Regions from separate parts of the Massilia timonae genome, predicted to be linked through region 3. Evidence: predicted binding sites of a transcription regulator. Region 3 holds the regulator's gene; each other region holds the start of a gene.
What was found. Region 3 encodes FNR, which switches genes on or off when oxygen is low (the NO sensors DNR and NnrR bind a similar motif). Its sites were predicted from a motif close to TTGATNNNNATCAA; they were not measured.
Positions count from the first base shown of each region.

Region 1 (6,690 bases), 1.7 Mb from region 3:
CCTGCTGCTGGCGGGTTCCGCCCTGGTCTGGTTCGGCGGCCGCCTGAAGGGCCACGGCATGGCCTGGACCACGCTGGCGGCGCTGGCCTGCACCACGGCCGCCTTCCTGCTCGACGTGCACAGCTGGCGCCTGGTGCACCTCGATGGCACCAAGGATGCCTGGAACGCCTCGATCGCGATCATGCTCGGCTTCCAGGGCGTGATGCTGTTCGTGCTGCTGCTGGCCGCGCCCTACCTGTGCGTGCGCGCCTGGCGCGGCCTGGTCAAGCCCGAAAACCGCGCCACGCGCGACAATATCGCGCTGATCTGGCATTACGTGACCCTGCAGGGCATCACCGCCATGGTGGTGATCCGCGGCCTGCTGCTGGTGATGGATTGAACATGGACGACCGATTCTTCCGGCGCGCCACGCGCGCCTCGCTTCCCCTCCTGGCCTGGGCCGCGCACTTCGGCTTCAGCTATATCGTGGCCGCGGCCCAGTGCACGCCGGGCGCCTGGCGGCCGGAAGGGCCGAACCCGTGGCTGCTGGGCGGCGCCACGCTGCTGGCGCTGGCCGTGTGCGTGTGGAGCGGCGCCGCCGCCGGCAAGCGCCTGCGGCAGGGGTCGACCGAGTTCGTGGATTACGTGGCGGCGGCCAGCGCGGTGCTGGCCTTCGTGGCGATCGCGTGGACCGGGATGCCGGTCCTGCTGGTCAGTGGATGCGCCTGACGGCGCATCAACCCGCGTCCGGCGCCACGCGCCAGATCACGTTGCCGACGTCGTCGGCCACCAGCACCGCGCCCTTCCTGTCGACCGCGACGCCGACCGGCCGGCCATGGGCCTCGCCATCCTGGTTGACGAAGCCGGTCAGCATGTCGAGCGGCTTGCCGTTCGGCCGGCCATCCTTGAACGGCACGAACACCACGTTGTAGCCCGAGCGCGGCTTGCGGTTCCAGGAGCCGTGGTTGCCGATGATGGCGCCATTCCTGTACTGCCCCGGCAGCAGCGATCCTTCGTAGAAGGCCAGGCCCAGCGCCGCCACGTGGGCGCCCAGCGCGTAATCCGGCACGATCGCCTTTTCCACCAGGTCGGGACGCGGCGGCTTGACGCGCGTGTCGACGTTCTTGCCGAAGTAGCTGTACGGCCAGCCATAGAAGCCGCCGTCCTTCACCGCGGTCAGGTAGTCCGGGACCAGGTCGCTGCCGATCAGGTCGCGCTCGTTCACCACGGTCCACAACACGCCGGTCTCGGGCTGCCAGGCCATGCCGTTCGGATTGCGCAGGCCCGACGCGAACACGCGCGTCTTGCCGCTGGCGAGGTCGATCTCCAGGATCGCGGCCCGGTCCTTCTCCTGGTCCATGCCGTTCTCGGCGACGTTGCTGTTCGAGCCCGTGGTCGCGTACAGCTTCGTGCCGTCCTTGCTGGCGATGATGTTCTTGGTCCAGTGGTGGTTCAGCGGACCGCCCGGCAGCGGCGCCACCTGCTGCGGTTTGTCGAGGATTTCGGTCACCCCCTGCTTGTACGGAAAGCGCACCACCGCATCGGTATTGGCCACGTACAGCGTGTCGCCCACCAGCGCCATGCCGAACGGCGAATTCAGGTCTTTCAGGAACACGCGCTTCAGCTCGGCCACGCCGTCGCCATCGGCGTCGCGCAGCAGGCTGATACGGTTCGCGCTCGGCACGCCGGCGCCGGCGCGCGCCATGACCTTGCCCGTCACCCAGTTGCCGATGCCGCTCTTCGCCGGACGCTGCGGCGCATTGGTCTCGGCCACCAGCACGTCGCCGTTCGGGAGCACGTAGACCCAGCGCGGATGGTCGAGCGCGGTGGCGAAGGCGTTCACCGCCAGGCCGGGCGCCGGGACCGGCGTCGTGTTCGCCGGCCAGCCTTTGGCCGGGGCGATGTGAACGGTCGGGATCAGGGTCTTGTTCGGCTCCTTCAGGGTCGGCTGCGAACCCATGTCGGCGCCGGCCGGCAAGGTCGATTTGTCGCCGCAGGCGGCCAGCAGGAGCATGGCGCCTGCGCACATGAACGGGAGTGGTTTGCGCATGACTTTCCCCAAGAGTATGGACTGGGGAAGTGTATATGACAAAGCCACCCATGCACGTTACGGCTGAGAACGCTCAGCCGTGCGCCGGCGCGCGAACCGCCACAGGCCGGGCAGCTGGATCGCCACCAGCAGGGCGAAAGCGGCGCGATAGGCTTCCGGCGGCGCGCGGCCGAGCAGGTCGGGCTGCCACAGGCCGATCACCAGCCCGAAGCCGGCCTGCACCAGGAAGGCGCCGATGAAGATCAAGAGGTTCAGGAAAGTCGCGGCGCGTCCCGTCAATTCGCGCGGCATCGACTGCGCCACGATGGCGTACTCGATGCCGGTGATCGTGCCCACCAGCGTGAACATCACCGACAGCATCGCGACACCGGGCCGGTAGCCGATGACCATGGCCGCCTGCACCAGCACGAAAAACGTGATGCCGGCCGCCGCCACGTCGAGCGGCGGCATGCCGCGCCGCCCGGCCCATTCGGTGACCATGCCGACCGCGATCGCGCCGAACACCACCGCCGCCATCCCCAGGTAGAGCAGATAGGCGACCGCGGGCTCGGGGTAGCGCCCCACATCGGACAGCCAGCGCCCGACCCACAGGCCCTGCACGCCGAAGAACACCGCATGCGGGATCAAGACCAGCGAGGCGACCGCGCGAAAGCTCGGCGCGCGCCAGACTTCGCGCAGGGCCGGCAGCAGCGGACCGCGCTGCGCGGCCGGGCCCTCGGCCTTCGGATACAGCAGCGCGATCAACAACCCGGTGCAGGCCACCAGCGCCGCCAGCAGGCAGAACAGGCCGCGCCAGTCGGTGTATTCCAGCACGGCGCGCACCGGCATGGTGGCGCTGGCGGCGCCCATGCCGCCGACCGCGATCAGGTAGCCGTGCACCGACGGCAGCCGGTCCGGCGCGATCCAGGTGGAGATCGCCTTGACCGCCGCCATGAAGCAGCCGCCCAAGCCGCAGCCCATGATGGCGCGCGCCGCCAGCAGGCCATAAAAGCCGCTGCAGTTCGCGAACAGCAGCGCGCCGCAGGACGCGAGCAGCATCATCGCCACCTGCACCCGGCGCGGCCCGTAGCGGTCCAGCGCCATCCCGACCGGCAGCTGGACCAGGGCGAAGGCGAAGAAGAAGGCGCTGGTCAGCAGTCCGAGCTTGCTAGGGGTGAGCGCCAGCGCTCCCACCAGGTGCGAGGCCAGCACCGCGTTCACGTTGCGCAGCAGCGAAGACAGGAAGTGCCCCAGCGCGAACGGCAGGAACACGTAGAAGAACACCCCCACGCCGGACAGGCGCAGGGGCGCTACGGACGCCAGGGCGCCTGGTTGCATCGTCGGACCCGCGCCTGACATCAGGCCGCGTCGGGCTGGGCTTCGCCGCGCTGGCCGGCCGGCACCAGCGGGATCACCCGTCCGCCGGGGCCGCGCAGCGGACCGCCGCTTTCCACCTCGAAGAAGAAGCGGTCGCGCCCGAACGCGGGCTTCAAATGATCGAGCCAGGTGGCGTTGGGGTCGAACTTGGCGAAGAACGGACGGCGCACCCACTCGGGATTGCGCGCCTGCAGGAACTGCAGGGCGAACAGCTTTTCGCCATTGATGGTCACCACGCCGTCGATCACGACCTTGCCGGGGAAGGCGCTCATCGACGGCCCGCGCACGGTGCGCGACAGGCCCGACACCATGGAATAGGCCTCCTGGAAGATCTCGTGGGCGCGCGCCAGCGGCAGCGAGAAGTAGTCGCGCGGGCCGGTGTCGCGCTCGACGAACATGTAATAGGGAATGGCGCCCAGGCGCACGCCGGTGGTCCACAGCTCGGCCCAGCTCTTCGGGTCTTCGTTGATGTGGCGGATCAGCGGGCCCTGCATGCGCAGGGTGGCGCCGGTGCCGACGATGCGCTTGACCGCCTGCTGGGCTACGGCCGCGCGCAGTTCGACCGCGTGGTTGTAGTGGCCCATGATGGCCAGGTTCTTCCCGCTCGCCACCACTTTCTCGAACAGCCGCATCAGGTCGTCGCTGTCCTTGTCCGACACGAAGCGCTGCGGCCAATAGGCGACCGACTTGGTGCCGATGCGGATGTTCTGGATGTGTTCCAGCTCGGGCGCCAGCAGCGGCTCGAGGAATTCGGCCAGCGAGCGGGTGTTCATGATCATCGGGTCGCCGCCGGTGATCAGGACGTCGGTCACGTCCGGATGCATCTTGAGGTAGGACACCAGCTCGCCGCACTCGCGCGCGTCGAACTTCATCTCGTCCATGCCGACGAACTGCGGCCAGCGGAAGCAGAAGGTGCAGTAGGCGTGGCAGGTCTGGCCGGCGCTGGGGAAGAACAGCACGGTCTCCTTGTACTTGTGCTGCAGGCCCTTGAGCGGCGCATCGTTCACGCGCGGGACGTTGTGCGTCATCTGGCCGGCCGGGTGCGGATTCATGCGCATGCGGATGTCGTGCACCAGGCGCGCGATGGCGGCGTCGTCCTTCTTGTGCAGCACCAGCTCGCGCAGCTGCTCGTATTCATGGGCCGGCAGCATGTCGCGGTGCGGGAAGGTCAGGCGGTAGATCGGATCGTCGGGCACGCGCTTCCAGTCGATCAGCTCATCCATCACATAGGCATTGGTGCGAAACGGCAGCACGTGCGATACCACTTGTACGGCTTCCTGCAGCTCGGGTGTGAGCCATTCCCATTGGCGCGCAGTAACAATGGACTGGCGCGTATACGGCTTGAACTTGGAAGGCGTCGATGCAGTCGTGGTCACGAGAATTCTCCAGTGAGATGACAGGCGGCAAGTTGCCGGGAAGCACTCATATTAGGGAGCCTGTATGCAACAGGAATTGCCTTCAATCAACCTCACTGTTTCTCGGACCGTGTTTAGAACAAACCCGCGACGCAACCTGGCGAAATGAGGCAAGGACACAACGCGACCGGCGCGCAGCTCCTGCCGTTGTGCGAACGCAATCCGGCACCGTCACGGCTCGGTACATTAGTGCGTGCACTTGAGAAATATCCTACCGAACACACCCGAAAGGAAAGCCACCCATGAAGATGATCGCCACCGCCGCCGCCCTCTGCCTGGGGCTGGCCGCCACCGCCGCCCATGCCAACGAACCGACCGCGAAGGACGCCATCGCGATGGCCGAGCGCGGCGCCACCGTCATCAAGACCAAGGGCAAGGCCGAGATGATGAGACTCATCAACGCCAAGGATCCGAGCTTCGTCCAGGGCTCGCTGTACGTCGACCTGCGCGACGTCAAGACCGGCATCGTGCTGGCCCATCCGTACAACCCGTCGATCGTCGGCAAGGACCTGACCGACGTGCCCGATGCGAACGGCAAGAAATACCGGCGCGAGATCATCGAGCTGGCTGCGGCCAAGGGCAAGGGCTGGGTCGATTACCAGTACAAGAACCCGACCACCGGCAAGATCGAGCCGAAGACCACCTATATCCTGCTGGTCGACGACGTGGTGCTGGAAGCCGGCATCTACAAGAAGTGATTGCCGTTGGCGTGCGGTGGACGGTGAATCCGTCCGCCGCACGCGTCTCTAGGAGTGACTCCCATGCTGAACAAACTGCGGATAGGCCAGAAACTGCTGCTGGCCCCGGGACTCGTGCTCGTCCTGCTGACCCTGCTTTCGGCGGCCGCCTACTATGGCATGGTGCGCCAGAATGCCTCGCTCGAACACATGGTGCAGGTGCGCGCCGCGCGCCTGCAGGCGGTGGCCGACGTCGCCGGCGAAGCGCGCTTCGCGCATGCCAACGCCTACCAGCTGCTGGCCTGGGTCAACGGCAGCTTCGCCCAGAACCGGCTGAGCGCCCTGACCGCCGACATCCAGCGCAGGCATGCCGCCATCGGCGACCAGCTGGGCAAGTTCGCGCAGGAGGCCGAACAGCACGAGCGCGCGCCGATCGAGGCCTCGCAAGCGGCGCTGACGCGCTACCGCAAGGCGGTCGGCGAGACGATCGAGATAGCCTCGGTCGACCAGTCGATCGCCACCAACTCGATGCAGAAGGCCGAGCAGCAGTTCGTCGCGCTCGATGCCGAACTGACGCGCCTGGCCCAGCTCGAGAAAAAGATGAGCGAGGATGCCCACGCCGCCGCCAAGGCCGAGTTCCGCAGCCTGGGCTTGAGCATGGCCGGCCTGGTGCTGCTGTCGATCGGGCTGTCGCTGGCGGTGACGATGCTGGTGCGGCGCTCGATGCTGGGCGGGATCAACGCGATCGCGCGCACGGTCGGCGAACTGGCCGAAGGCCGGCTCGACGCGCCGCCCTTGCATGCGAAAGGCCGCGACGAGATCGACGACACCGCACGGGCGCTGGACCACACCATCGCGCGCCTGAACGCCGCCCTGCACAGCGTGATGAACGCGGTGCGCTCGATCGACACCGCGTCGCAGGAAATCGCCAGCGGCAACCTCGACCTCTCGACCCGCACCGAGATGCAGGCCGGCTCGCTCGAGCAGACCGCCAGCACCATGGAGACCCTGACCACGGCGGTCAAGGACAATGCCAGCAATGCGCGCCAGGCCTCGGAGCTGGCGGCGCAAGCGTCGCAACTGGCGTCGCGCGGCGGCCAGGCGGTGCAGCAGGCGGTGACGACGATGGAATCGATCCAGGCCAGCTCGCGCAAGATCGTCGAGATCATCGGCGTCATCGACGGCATCTCGTTCCAGACCAATATCCTGGCCC
Region 1 covers NZ_JRYB01000001.1:2,279,581-2,286,270, reverse strand. Annotated here, with positions in the region: gene ctaD (cytochrome c oxidase subunit I) at 1-379, shown strand, start outside; gene LO55_RS09845 (hypothetical protein) at 382-708, shown strand; gene LO55_RS09840 (PQQ-dependent sugar dehydrogenase) at 716-2,029, opposite strand; gene LO55_RS09835 (MFS transporter) at 2,087-3,346, opposite strand; gene LO55_RS09830 (KamA family radical SAM protein) at 3,367-4,761, opposite strand; gene LO55_RS09825 (cache domain-containing protein) at 5,043-5,498, shown strand; gene LO55_RS09820 (methyl-accepting chemotaxis protein) at 5,562-6,690, shown strand, end outside.
Region 1: LO55_RS09830 (KamA family radical SAM protein) is a predicted target of FNR. The motif match lies at 4,838-4,851, and genes of this name have one in related genera.

Region 2 (6,690 bases), 1.2 Mb from region 3:
TTTGACTTCGGGATGGGTGTGCAGGTAATAGTTCAGGCCATCGGCGAAGGCATTCATCAGGTTCTTCAGCCACACCGGGCTGGCGGCGTACTTGGCCTGCATGTCGGCCGGCTGGATGTACATCTTCATGCGCAGGTCGCGCCAGATTTCCTTCTCGCCCTCGACCTCGGCCAGGCGCCCCATCGCATTGATGTAGTTGAGCTCGATGCGGTTGAAGTCGTCCTCGGCCTGGGCGTACAGCATGCCGAACACGGTGTCGGCGTCGGTGCCGCCATAGATGTGCGGAATGCCCCATTTGTCGCGCAGGATCGTCACCCGTTGCGCGGTCGCCTTCCAGCGCGCGACGTCGGCGGCGCTGAAGGCCTGCGCGGCGGGCGCGGCGCTGGTCGCCGCCTTGCCCTGGGCAACGGCGAGTCCGGGAGCGGTCAGTCCAGCCAGGAGAGCGCCGAGCAGGACCGGCGAGAACGAACGGGGCATGCGCATCTTTGGTCTTCCTTCAGGTCGTGTTATTCGTCGTCCAGGCCGGCATTGGCCAGGCGCTGCTTGAGTCGCTGGTTATCGGTCAGCAGCGTCGCCATGCGGTCCTTCAGGCTTGCCACTTCCTTGCGCAGGGCGGCCAGCTCGTCTTCCGGGTCGAGCTCGACCTTTTCCTTTTTCGGACGGCTGGCCATCTTCTGCTCGCGCACCTGGCGCGCGGCCTGCTGCAATTCCTTGCGGCCACCGGCGACGGCGGCGATCTGCTGCTCTTCGGGCAGCTGCGCCACGTTGGCGGCGGCGTTGATCGAGATGGCGCCGGTGCGCACGGCCTCGCGCAGCTGCGGCGTGGCGGCCTTCTGGATGCGTTCGATCTGGCTGATGGTATTGCTCGAGACGCGGGCCGCGCGGGCGACATCCTCGCGCGTATTCCATGGCGGAGAGGTGTCGTCGGCCGGGGCGTTCTTGTCGCCCTCTTCCGCCGGCGGATTCTCGGCCATGCGCGCAGCGACGATTTCCTTCTTACGCAGGGCGAACACGCCGCGCTGGAAGTCCGACACGCTGCGGCGCGCCAGGTGGTTGTCGATCATCCACAGCATCACATCCTCGAGCGAGGCGAAGTTGTTGTTGTGGACGGTGCGGAACGGAATGCCGTGCTTCTTGCAGATCTCGTAGCGGTTATGACCGTCGATCAGCGTGTCGCGCCAGAGCACCAGTGCGTCGCGGCACCCTTCGGCCTGCAGGCTGCGCTCGAGCGCGGCGTATTCGATGTCGGTGAGCGGGTCGACGAAGGAGCGCAGCTCGTCGTTGATCTTGATGTCCAATTCTTGTCCTTGCGTGGTCTTGCCTGGGGTGGCGCCATGGGCGACGCCGGTTGGCATGCTACACCATCCGGGCGGGGGTTCCAAAGATGCAAGAAATCGTCTGGGAAGGATGCGCGGGCGATCATGCCGCGCTGAGGGCTTATCAGGAGGATAAAGTTGCCGAACTGCTCCGAATTGAGCACGCCTGTGCTAGAATCGCCGGCGTTGCCCGGATGGTGAAACTGGTAGACACCGCAGACTTAAAATCTGCTGCCAGCAATGGCGTGCCGGTTCGATTCCGGCTCCGGGCACCATTATCCACGCACTTTTCGCAGAAAATTCTGGAATGCGAATAGTTCTGCAAAAGCGGATTACTTCCGCAATTCCCGCTTGATTCACAGGCGGCCCGCCTTCTCGCGACCTTCGGCTCGATCCCATCGCCTTTTCCGTCTCTATCGCAGAGACGCCTCTGGATCGATTACGGTCTCTCAGGCACTCATCCGTCGCCTATACTAATGACTATCCCGACAATCGCAAGCCGAAGCCGGAAATAAATCCCGACCATCCGAACCGTAAGGTCCGCACGGAGCACTGCAGTGCTTCCGCTTTCATTGAGGAAATTATGAAGCTTCCTTGTGTATCGATAAGTGTAGACAACGACAGCCTTGTAATTACGCACCAGAAAGAAGGTAGAACCGATCCCCTGAGCGTACCCATCGCGCTTCAAGACCTGGATCAGGACGGCTTCGACGTTGCAGCCAAGAAAATAGGTTCGCTTACTCTTCAACTGCTCAGAAAATGGTATCCGTCAGAGTTCACGCAATGTGACAATTTAAACGATCCGTCCTAATCCTGAAGATGGCGGCGCTGCACGAACTGGCGATCGGCGCCAGCGGCAGAGGCGTGCTGATTCGCATGTACGACACGCTGTACGACCGCCGGCCCGACCTCGAAGGCCTGAATGACTGGCTCAGGCGCTCGGAAGCAGGCAGCGCGCTGGCCGCTTCATCCATTTCGCAACACTCGAGTGACCATGATCAAGAACCCGCTGCATTTACCCGTTCAAGATCTTGCGCATTTACAAGTTGCGTAATACGCTGACCAAGTTAACTTCTGGTGAGCATCATGGGATTTTTCTCGGCATCAAAGTCGGTCTTGTCCACCATCGCGAGCGCGCTGACGACGACCCATTCCTGGCAGTACAACGCATCCCGGGAACAGCGCACCTGCACCTGCTGCGGCCGGCAAGAGGAAATGGTCCTCGACCTGGTCAGCACGAACTGGGAAGTGCTCGCACCCGGCGACCCGAGCGCGCACGCCACCAGGCCGGCGCCCGCCGAGCCACGTCCTGTCGCCGCGCCGGACCTGGCCGCGGCACGCACCCCAGGCGCCTCCACCTGAGCAGAAAACATAAAAAAAGGCCGCTGCCGCACGAAGCAAGCAACGGCCAAGTCCTCGGCAGGGCCGAGATGGAGACACAAGAGAACCGACCACATCGCCGGTAATGACATCAGTATGCGGCCACCCCGCACAGTCACAAGGCCTGAAGGAGGTAATCGCCACCGCGTCCTTGCGTCAGAGCAGTCGTACGCATAAAGGACAATTCTGACTCGCCTTCCTCCCTCCTTCTTTCTTGCTTTTTTGATTCACATCAACCACGCTCCTGACACGCGCCCGGTCCGGGAATAAAGTGGACTTCGAGTAATCCAAGCGTATAGGCCAGATGCCATCCAGGGTCCGCTCCGGTGGCGGATACCGGCACGCCCTATCCGCCCGAGTCCGCTTTTACCGAGAAGAAAGGAACGAGCATGTACAAGACCATCGTGGTTCACGTCGACGGAAGTCCCGAGCAAGAGGCGCGCCTGCGCGCCGGCGCCCTGCTGGCCAACGCCTTCGACGCCCACCTCGTCGGCAGCGCCGCCACCGGCATTTCCTGGTTCGACTATTCCCTGCTGGTCGGCTCGATGGGCGCGCCGATGATGCCCGAATCCGATTTCAACGGCGTGCGCGAGGCGGTCGAGGCGCGGCTGGAAGAATTCAGCACCGCTGTCCAGCGCCATGGCGTGGGCAGTTTCGAGACCCGCATGCTCGAGGATGACGCCCGCTACGCCCTGCTGCTCGAATCGCGCTACGCCGACCTCGTGATCGTCAGCCGCGACGCCGAACCGATCGCCGTGCCGGGCATTCCAGCCCAGGCGCGCGGCTTGCCCGAATACATCGCGCTGCACGGCGCGCGTCCCGTGCTGGTGGTGCCGCCCGGCTGGAAAGAACGGCCCCTGCCCGGCACCGCCGTGGTCGGCTGGGACGGCAGCATGCAGGCGATCCGCGCGATTTCCGCCGCCCTGCCCCTGCTGCGGCAAGCCGATACGGTCAAGCTCACGCTCATCAATCCCGGCGCCATGGCCGAGATGCATGGCGAGGAACCGGGCGCCGACATGGCGCTGCACCTGGCGCGCCACGGGGTCAAGGTCGACGTCGTCATCGAGACCACGCGCAGCAGCACCGGCGAGGCGCTCCTGAAGGTGGCGCGCGAGCACGATGCCGGCCTGCTGGTCACGGGCGCCTTCGGCCACAGCCGCTACCGCGAGTTCGTCCTCGGCGGCGTCACCCGCTCGCTGCTGGCCGGCAGCACGACGCCGCTCCTGATCGCGCACTGAGCGCAAGCGCTAGCCGCGAGCCTCCGCCATGGCGCCCGATACCCGGCCCGGTCCCCGTCCCGATCCCCACCCCGATGCCGCCGGCAGCACGCGCCGGGTCGAAGGCAGCGCCTGGCTCGGCGGCACCCACCGCCATGCGCGGGTCGCCGGCGGCGGCCAGGTCCATGCCGACCTGGTGCTGTGGGCCTGGCTCGGCCGCCTCACCGGCAACCTGTCGCCGGCCGCGCTCGGCATGGCGTGGTTCGACTGGGCCTGCCACCTCATGATGTCGCCCGACAAGCAGCACGAACTGGCGACCGACGCCGTCATCGGCTGGCAGCGCTGGCTCCAATACCTGGCCACGCCGGCCGACGACGCGGTCGACCCGGTGCGGCCATTGGCTCAGGATAAACGTTTCGTCGATCCGGCCTGGAATGCCTCGCCCTGGCGCCAGCTCAGCCAGGGATTCCTGCTGAGCCAGCAATGGTGGCACCGCGCCACCTCCACCGTGCGCGGGGTCGCGCCGCACCATGCCGACGTCGTCACCTTCGTCGCGCGCCAGATGCTCGATTGCGTGGCGCCGTCGAACTTCGTCACCACCAACCCCGTCGTGCAGCGCGCCGTGCTCGCCAGCGGCGGGATGAACCTGGTCAACGGCGCCATGCGCGCCTGGCGCGACGCGCAAGGCCTCCTCGCCGGCAAGCCGCGCGTGGTCAACTACCGGCCGGGGCACGAAGTCGCGGTGACGCCGGGCAAGGTCGTCATGCAGAACCGGCTGATCGAACTGCTGCGCTACGATCCGGTCGGCCCCGCCGTGCACGAAGTGCCGCTGCTGATCGTGCCGGCCTGGATCATGAAGTTCTACATCCTCGACCTGTCGCCGCACAATTCCCTGGTGCGCTACCTGGTCGAGCGCGGACATACCGTGTACATGGTGTCGTGGAAGAATCCGCAGGCCGACGACCGCGACCTCACCATGGACGACTACCGCCAGCTGGGCGTGACTGCCGCGCTCGACGCCATCGTGGCCCAGACCGGCGCCAGCAAGATCAATGCGGCCGGCTATTGCCTGGGCGGCACCCTGCTCGCGATCGCCGCCGCCGCCATGGCGCGTGACCACGACCGGCGCCTGGCCAGTATCTCGCTGCTGGCGGCCCAGGTCGACTTTACCGAGCCGGGCGAGCTGTCGCTGTTCATCGACGACAGCCAGGTCAGCTTCCTGGAGGCCGCCATGTGGCAGCAGGGCTACCTCGACACGCGCCAGATGGCCGGCGCCTTCCAGCTGCTGCGCTCCAACGACCTCATCTGGTCGCGACGCCTGCGCCATTACCTGCTCGACCTGCCCGAGCAGGAGAGCGACCTCATGTCCTGGAATGCCGACGCCACCCGCATGCCCTATCGCATGCATGCCGAGTACCTGCACCGCCTGTTCCTGCGCAACAGCCTGGCCAGCTCGCGTTACCTGGCCGGCGGACGGCCTGTCTCGCTGAGCGACATCGACGTGCCCATCTGCGCGGTCGGCACGCTCACCGACCACGTCGCGCCATGGCGCTCGGTGTACAAGATCATCCCCCTGACCGACACCGAAATCACCTTCATCCTCACCAGCGGCGGCCACAATGCCGGGGTGGTCTCGCCGCCGGGCAGCGCCAACCGCAGCTACCAGGTCGCCGTGCACCGCCATGACGATCCGTACATCGATCCCGACCGCTGGCTGGCGCGCGTGCCCCAGCTCGAGGGCAGCTGGTGGCCCGCCTGGGACCAATGGCTCGTACGCCACGCCGGCAAATATGTGCCGCCGCCGGCGCCCATCCCGGACACCGCACCCGCGCCGGGCGACTACGTCCTTCAGCAGTAGACCGGCCTCGTCCTTACGCTCCAACGGCTGGTCCGCCCTGCCGACCAGCACGCGCGCAGCCTGTGCAGCCTGTGCAGCCTGTGCCGCCTGTGCCGCCCGTGCCGCCATGCCTGCTCGCGTGCTCGCATGTCGGAGCACTCATTTTGACGGCTGATATTTACAGTCAACAACATACTTCAGGTTTCAAGGGAACGCGGCCTTCCCGACAGCTGACTTAGAATCATTTCGACAACTCCGCAAGCCCTTCCACACCTGCCGGCGCCGCCATATTGACGCCGGGTACGGGCGTGGGCAACGCACTCTAGAGAAGGAAGCCACAAGCATGGACCAATTCAGCGACGTCAAGCTCACCCGGCGCGACCTGTTGATCGCCGGCGCGCTGTCGGTATCGACCGCGGCCGTACCGGGAGCGCACGCCCAGGAGGCCGCACCGACGGCTGCCGCAACCACCACTCCCGAGCCGGTCACCACTGGCGTCACCTTCACCGTCAACGGCAAGCAGGTCACCCTGCAGCTGGATACCCGCACCAGCCTGCTCGACGCGCTGCGCGAGCACCTGCACCTGACCGGTTCCAAGAAGGGTTGCGACCAGGGCCAGTGCGGCGCCTGCACCGTCATCATGGACGGCCGCCGCATCAATTCCTGCCTGTCGCTGGCGGTCATGCACGAAGGCGCCGAGATCACCACGATCGAGGGCCTCGGCACGCCGGAGAAGCTGCACCCGATGCAGGCCGCCTTCATCAAGCACGACGGTTACCAGTGCGGCTACTGTACCCCCGGCCAGATCTGCGCCAGCGTGTCCGTGATCGAGGAAATCCGCCAGGGCATTCCGAGCCACGTGACCGCCGACCTGAATGCGAAGCCCTTGCTCTCGGTGGAAGAGATCCGCGAACGCATGAGCGGCAATATCTGTCGCTGC
Region 2 covers NZ_JRYB01000001.1:5,192,292-5,198,981, forward strand. Annotated here, with positions in the region: gene LO55_RS22015 (penicillin acylase family protein) at 1-483, opposite strand, end outside; gene LO55_RS22020 (ParB N-terminal domain-containing protein) at 507-1,355, opposite strand; tRNA gene LO55_RS22025 (tRNA-Leu) at 1,505-1,591, shown strand; gene LO55_RS26535 (hypothetical protein) at 2,433-2,678, shown strand; gene LO55_RS22040 (universal stress protein) at 3,086-3,934, shown strand; gene LO55_RS22045 (PHA/PHB synthase family protein) at 3,963-5,771, shown strand; gene paoA (aldehyde dehydrogenase iron-sulfur subunit PaoA) at 6,094-6,690, shown strand, end outside.
Region 2: LO55_RS22040 (universal stress protein) is a predicted target of FNR. The motif match lies at 2,919-2,932, and genes of this name have one in related genera.

Region 3 (6,690 bases):
GATGCCGGGGGCGCCGGCGACCAGCACGCGCATGGTCTCGCACAGCGCGCCGAGGTGGTCCTCGAACTCGCCCCGGCCCCGCATGCGCGCCAGGCCAAGCCGCGCCAGGTCGTCGCGCAGCAGCGCCAGCGGCGTGTCGTTCATGTAGCCGGCCAGGTAGCGCGAGCCATACGGGTCGACCGGCGGCGTGCCGATGCTGACGAACAGCGCGCTGAATTCATCCTGCACCACCTGGGCGTCCATCACGCCGGACGCCACGGTCAGGTGTTCCCACGCACGCTCCAGCGCCGGATCGCCGCCTTCGGCCAAAATAGGATCGCTGGACGCAAGCGCTTCCAGCAGCGCCGCGTCGGGCGCCGCCAGCAGCAGGCGCGAGAGCAAGGCGTAGAGGTCGGCCCTGGCCTGGTCTTCGCCGCTGGGCGACATGGCAGGCGCAGAGACCGCGACGAAGGCGGCGTTGACGGACGTGCTCGCACTTGTAGATGACACTGTCGATCACTCCAGTTGTTCAATTTGTATCGCCAGTGTAGACGCCGATTCACATTGAGCGCGCACAGTTGCGCCTAGCGCATTCCGGCGGCATGCATGACAATTCTTATGAGAAATGCGACGAGCGACAGGGTGACGACGCCGCCCAGCCACAGCAGCGCCATCCACCCCAGCCGGCGCAGCCATTCGCGGCGCGCGGCCATCAGTGATACCCCGCGTCATGCTTGACCTTGCCACGGAATACCCAGTACGACCACCCCGTGTACATCAGGATGATGGGCAGGATGAACAGCGTGCCGACCAGGGCGAAACCCTGGCTCTGCGGCGGCGAGGCGGCTTCCCAGATCGTGATCGCGGGCGGCACCACGTGCGGCCAGATGCTGATCGCCATGCCGCTGTAGCCGAGGAAGATCAGCGCCAGCGCCAGCACGAAGGGCTGGCGGAACGGCTGCCGGGCCAGTGAGCGCAGCAGCAGCGCCATGCACAGCACGACCAGGATCGGCACCGGCGCCAGGAAGGCGATATTGGGGAAGGTGAACCAGCGCTCGGCCACCGCCGCGAAGCGCAGCGGGGTCCAGATGCTGACCGCGACGATGGCCCCCAGCAGCAGCCAGGCGAAAGGCCGCGCGACCTGGATCATGCGCGCCTGCAGTTCGCCCTCGGTCTTCATCACCAGCCAGGTGGCGCCCAGCAAGGTGTAGGCGATCATCACGCCGACGCCGGCCAGCAGCGGGAACGGCGCGACCCAGTCGAGCGGCCCGCCGGCGAAGCTGCGCCCCGAGACCGTGATGCCGTCCAAAAAGCCGCCCAGGGTCACGCCCTGGAAGAAGGCCGCCGCCACCGAGCCGCCGATGAAGGCCTTGTCCCACAGGTGGCGCTCGTGCTCCTTGGCCTTGAAGCGGAATTCGAAGGCCACGCCGCGAAACACCAGGCCGATGAGCATGAAGATCAGCGGCAGGTAGAGCCCGGACAGGATGATCGCGTAGGCCACCGGGAAGGCCGCCAGCAGCCCCTCCCCGCCCAGCACCAGCCAGGTCTCGTTGCCGTCCCACACCGGCGCGACCGAATTCATCATGGTGTCGCGGTCGCGCTTCTTCGGCGTGAACGGGAACAGCATGCCGATGCCCAGGTCGAAGCCGTCCAGCAGCACGTACATGAAGACGGAAAAGAAGATGATCAGGATCCAGATGACGGATGTGTCGATGCCCATGGTGTCAGCTCCGCGTCGGTGGGTTGCCGCCGTCGCGGTCAGCGCCGTGGTCGGGACTGTCGTCGATATTGCCCTCGATGCTGTCGTCGTTGTCGACGTTGGCCGCCGACAGCGGCCGCATCGGCGTGCGCCCTTCGCCCGACCCGCCCTCGGGCGGCTTGTTGAGGGCGAAGTGCTGCGGCCCCTTGTTGATGAGGCGCAGCAGGTAGACGGTGCCGGCGCCGAACACGAACACATAGGCCACGACGAACATCGCCAGCGTCACGGCCATCGTGGTGACACTGTGCGGCGAGACCGCATCGGCGGTGCGCAGCACGCCGTAGATCACCCACGGCTGGCGGCCGACCTCGGTCGTGATCCAGCCGGCCAGGATGGCGATCAGGCCGGCCGGCCCCATCAGCAAGGCGAAGCGCAGGAACAGGCGCTTGCCGTAGATCCGCCCTCCCCGCCTGAGCCACAGGCTCCAGGCCCCAAGGGCGATCATCAACAGGCCCAGGCCGACCATGACCCGGAAACTCCAGAACACGATCAGGGAATTGGGGCGGTCTTCGCGCGGGAACTCCTTCAGTCCCGGGAACTGGCCGCTCAGCGTATGGGTGAGGATGATGCTGCCCAGGTAGGGAATCTCGACCGCATAGCGGGTTTCTTCGCGCTCCATGTCGGGAATGCCGAACAGGATCAGCGGCACCGCCTCGCCCGGCGTATTCTCCCAGTGCCCCTCCATCGCCGCCAGCTTGGCCGGCTGGTGCTTCAGCGTATTGAGGCCATGGAAGTCGCCGATCACGGCCTGGATCGGCGCCACCAGCAGGATCATCCACATCGCCATCGACAGCATCTTGCGCACGTTCTTGTTGTCGCGTCCGCGCAGCAGGTGCCAGGCGGCCGAGGCGCCGACGATCAGGGCGGTGGCCAGGTAGGCCGCCACCACCATGTGCATCAGGCGGTAGGGGAACGAGGGATTGAAGATGATGGCCAGCCAGTCGACCGGGATCATGCGCCCGCCCTCGATGGCATAGCCCTGCGGCGTCTGCATCCAGCTGTTGGCGCCCAGGATCCAGGTCGACGAGATCAGAGTGCCGATGGCCACCATGCAGGTGGCGAGGAAGTGCAGCTGCGGCCCCACCCGGTTCCAGCCGAACAGCATCACGCCCAGGAAGCCGGCCTCCAGGAAGAAGGCGGTCAGCACCTCGTAGGTGAGCAGCGGGCCCATGACGCTGCCGGCGAATTCGGACAGGTAGCTCCAGTTGGTGCCGATCTGGTAGGCCATCACGATGCCCGACACCACCCCCATGCCGAAGGCGACGGCGAAGATCTTGAGCCAGAAGTGGTACAGGTCGACGTAGACCTGGCGCCTGGTCTTGAGCCAGCACGCCTCGAGCACGGCCAGGTAGCTGGCCATGCCGATCGTGATCGCGGGGAAGATGATGTGGAAGGAAATCGTGAAGGCGAACTGGATGCGCGCTAGTTCCAGGGCTGTAAGACCAAGCATGCAAACTCCCCCGTATCGATGGCGCCAAGTAGATCACGACATCGGCCTCGCACGATTGGCCATATCATTTTTATCATTGTTGAGTGGTTTTTGAACACATGCCGACCGGTTCGCAACAAAAGTTCATGAAAACTTCCCAATTTGGTGCAAATTTCGAGCTTGCCGGCCGGAATGCTCAGCCAAGGGGTCTATAATTTGCGGTGTACTGAACAAAGTGACCATCCCTCATGAGCCAGCCCCTGTCCCGGCAAGCCGAGCCGCCCCTGAACATCCACGCGCTCAAGTCCTGCGCCCAATGCAGCATGCACCAGCTGTGCCTGCCGATGGGCCTGGAAGACGCCGAGATCGACCGCCTGGACAAGATCATCGGCCGCCGTCGCCGCCTGGAGCGCGACGAGCGCCTGTACGGGGTGGGCGAGTCGTTCCGCAACCTGTACGCGGTGCGCTTCGGCCACTTCAAGACCTACCAGGTGAATGCCGCCGGCGAAGCCCAGATCACCGGCTTCCAGATGGCCGGCGAGCTGCTGGGCATGGACGCGATCAGCGGCACCCACCATTGCGATGCGGTGGCGCTGGAAGACTCGGAAGTATGCGAGATTCCGTTCGCGCGCCTGGAAGACCTGTTCGGCGAGGTGCCGACGCTGCTGCGCCACTTCCACCGCATCATGAGCCAGGAAATCACGCGCGAGCAGAACGTCATGCTCCTGCTCGGCAATATGCGCGCCGAGCAGCGCTTCGCCGTGTTCCTGGTCAACCTGTCGGCGCGCTACGCCGCCCGCGGCTATGCGGCCAACCGCTTCCAGCTGCGCATGTCGCGCGAAGACATCGGCAACTACCTGGGCCTGACCATCGAAAGCATCAGCCGCCTGCTGTCGCGCTTCAAGAAGCAGGGCTGGCTCGAGGTCGACAAGCGCGAAGTCACCCTGCTGGATCCGGTCAAGCTGAAGGCGTTGGCGGCCGGCACCGACGCCTGCAGCCCGATGGCGTGAGCCCATGACGCCCCAGCCCGCGTGCGACCTGCACCTGCGCAGCTATGACTGCGTGCACTGGGGCGACCGCCATGAATTCGCCCAGCTGGTGCTGCCGGTGCACGGTGAAGTCGTGCTCGACATCGAAGAGCGGCGCGGCCGGCTCGATCCCCTGCATGGCGCGCTGGTGGCGCCCGGCGCCTGGCATGCGCAGTCGAGCCCGGGCGCCAACGGCTCCCTGATCGTCGACGTCGACGGCGCCGCCTTCGGCAGTGGCCCGTGGCAGCGCCTGCTGGAACGGCCCTTCGTCACGCTCGGCCCCGCGGCGCGCAAGCTGGTCGAGTTCATGGGACTGATGGCACGCGAGTCCACTCCGCCCCGCTCGCTGGTGCAGGGCTGGGTGCCGCTGCTGCTCGACACCCTGAGCCTGGACGCGCCGCGCGCCACCTCGCGCCTGGCTGCCCTGCTGGCGCGCATCGAGGCCGCGCCCGGCCTGGCCTGGAGCACCGAGTCGATGGCGCGCGCCGCCAACCTGAGCGTCAGCCGCCTCCACGCGCTGTTTCGCGAAGAGCTGGACAGCACGCCGCATGCCTGGCTGCTGCGCTGCCGCCTGGATTGCGCGCGCAGCCTGTTGACGCACGGCGCGCGCAGCGTGGCCGACATCGCCCTCGCCTGCGGCTTTTCGGACCAGGCCAGCCTGACGCGGGCGATGCGTCGGATACTCGACACCACGCCCGGCGCCTGCCGGCGTGCGGGTCAGGAGAAACCGCCAAAATCGCGGTAGTCCCGGCCAAGACCGATCCCACGTCCGGATCCGAGAATCTCTTCAAAGGAGATTCATCATGTACATCGCTACTGGCGCGGGCGGGCTGTCCCGCTCCACCCTGCTCGGCATCGGCGCCGGCATCGCCGCCGGCGCGCTCTGGGGCCTGGTCTTCCTGGCGCCGGAACTGGCGCCCGGATTCCTGCCGATCCAGCTCTCGGCCGGGCGCTACCTGGCCTATGGCCTGGTCGCCGCCATCCTGATCGCCCCGGCCTGGGGACGGCTGCGCCGCCATCTCGGCTGGCCGGCCTGGCGCAGCCTGATCTGGCTCAGCCTCACCGGCAACATCGTCTACTACCTGTTCCTCGCCAACGCGGTCCAGTTGGGCGGCGTGGCCATGGCCTCGATCGTGATCGGGCTGCTGCCGATCGCGGTCACCCTGGTCGGTTCGCGCGACCGTCACGCGGTGCCGCTGCGCCGCCTGCTGCCGTCGCTGCTGCTGAGCGGCGCCGGCCTGGCCTGCATCGGCTGGGAGTCGCTGTCGGCGTCCGGCCCCGGCTCGGCCGCCGGCCTGGCATGCGCCTTCGGCGCGCTGGTGTCATGGACCCTCTTCGCGGTGCACAACAGCCGCTGGCTGGCGCGCATCGACGGGATCTCGCCGCATGAATGGAACCTGCTGGTGGGCGTGGTGACCGGGCTGATGGCCCTGGCGCTGGCGGTGCCGGCCTTCGTGCTGGCGCCGGGCGCGCACACGCTGCCGGCCTGGATGCAGTTCGGCGCCCTGGTCACCGCGGTCGCCATCCTGTGCTCGGTGGTCGGCAACGCCCTGTGGAACCACGCCAGCCGCGCGCTGCCCCTGAGCCTGATGGGCCAGATGATCGTGTTCGAGACCATCTTCGCGGCCCTGTACGGCTTCTTGTGGGAGGCGCGCTGGCCGAGCGGGTTCGAGACCGCCGCCCTGGCGTTGCTGGTCGCTGGCGTGGTCTCGTGCGCGTCGGCGCACCGGGGCGCGCACTGATCCCGTCGGCACAGCGCTGGCTGGTGAAGTCGCGGCGACCTTAGCGCCGCACCGACAGCCCGAACGCCAGGCCCAGGTCGGGCGTCTGTCGATTCAACCCATGCACCACCATCGCATCGACCTGGCAGTTCTGGTTCAGGCGCCAGCTCACGCCGGCGTCGACCTGCATCCGGTCGCCGCCATGCGAGGCGGACGCGATCTGCGGCGCCGCCACTTCAAGGAATCCCTGGACGCGCTCAGTGAATTTCTTGCCCAGCGACGCCGCCAGGATGCCGTAGTGGTAGCGCGCGCCGTCATCGTCGACATCGGCCCCTGCGCCCGGCGTCACGGCCAATGACCAGCCTTGCGGCAGATCCCACTCGGCCGCCAGCACCAGCTGCGGCAGCACACCCTTGACCCGCAGCGCCGAGCTGCCGCTTGGCAGCGCTACACTGCCAATCAGCCCCAGCGCAGGATGTACGCCCTCTCCCTCGGCAAAGTGCCACTTGAATCCGATCGACGTGGCATTCCAGCCCGCCGTCGTGGTGCGCGCGCGCGTGGCCGGATCGAGCTCGTGCTCGATGCTGCGGCCGTCGGTCTCGATGCGCAGCTCGGTCGTGTCGCCCAGGCCGATACGCAGCAGCGCAGGCGTACTCAAGGTGCGCAGGTGCAGGTCGTCGTTGCGCTGGCGATCCCAGTTGACGCCGATCTCGAGCTGCAGGCGGCCATCGCCGACCACCTGGCTGGAGTTGGCGACGTTGGGGCGGTCGGGAT
Region 3 covers NZ_JRYB01000001.1:3,942,592-3,949,281, reverse strand. Annotated here, with positions in the region: gene LO55_RS16900 (TorD/DmsD family molecular chaperone) at 1-489, opposite strand, end outside; gene LO55_RS25950 (DUF2474 domain-containing protein) at 564-692, opposite strand; gene cydB (cytochrome d ubiquinol oxidase subunit II) at 692-1,699, opposite strand; gene LO55_RS16890 (cytochrome ubiquinol oxidase subunit I) at 1,704-3,188, opposite strand; gene fnr (fumarate/nitrate reduction transcriptional regulator Fnr) at 3,416-4,177, shown strand; gene LO55_RS16880 (AraC family transcriptional regulator) at 4,182-4,940, shown strand; gene LO55_RS16875 (DMT family transporter) at 4,999-5,937, shown strand; gene LO55_RS16870 (transporter) at 5,978-6,690, opposite strand, start outside.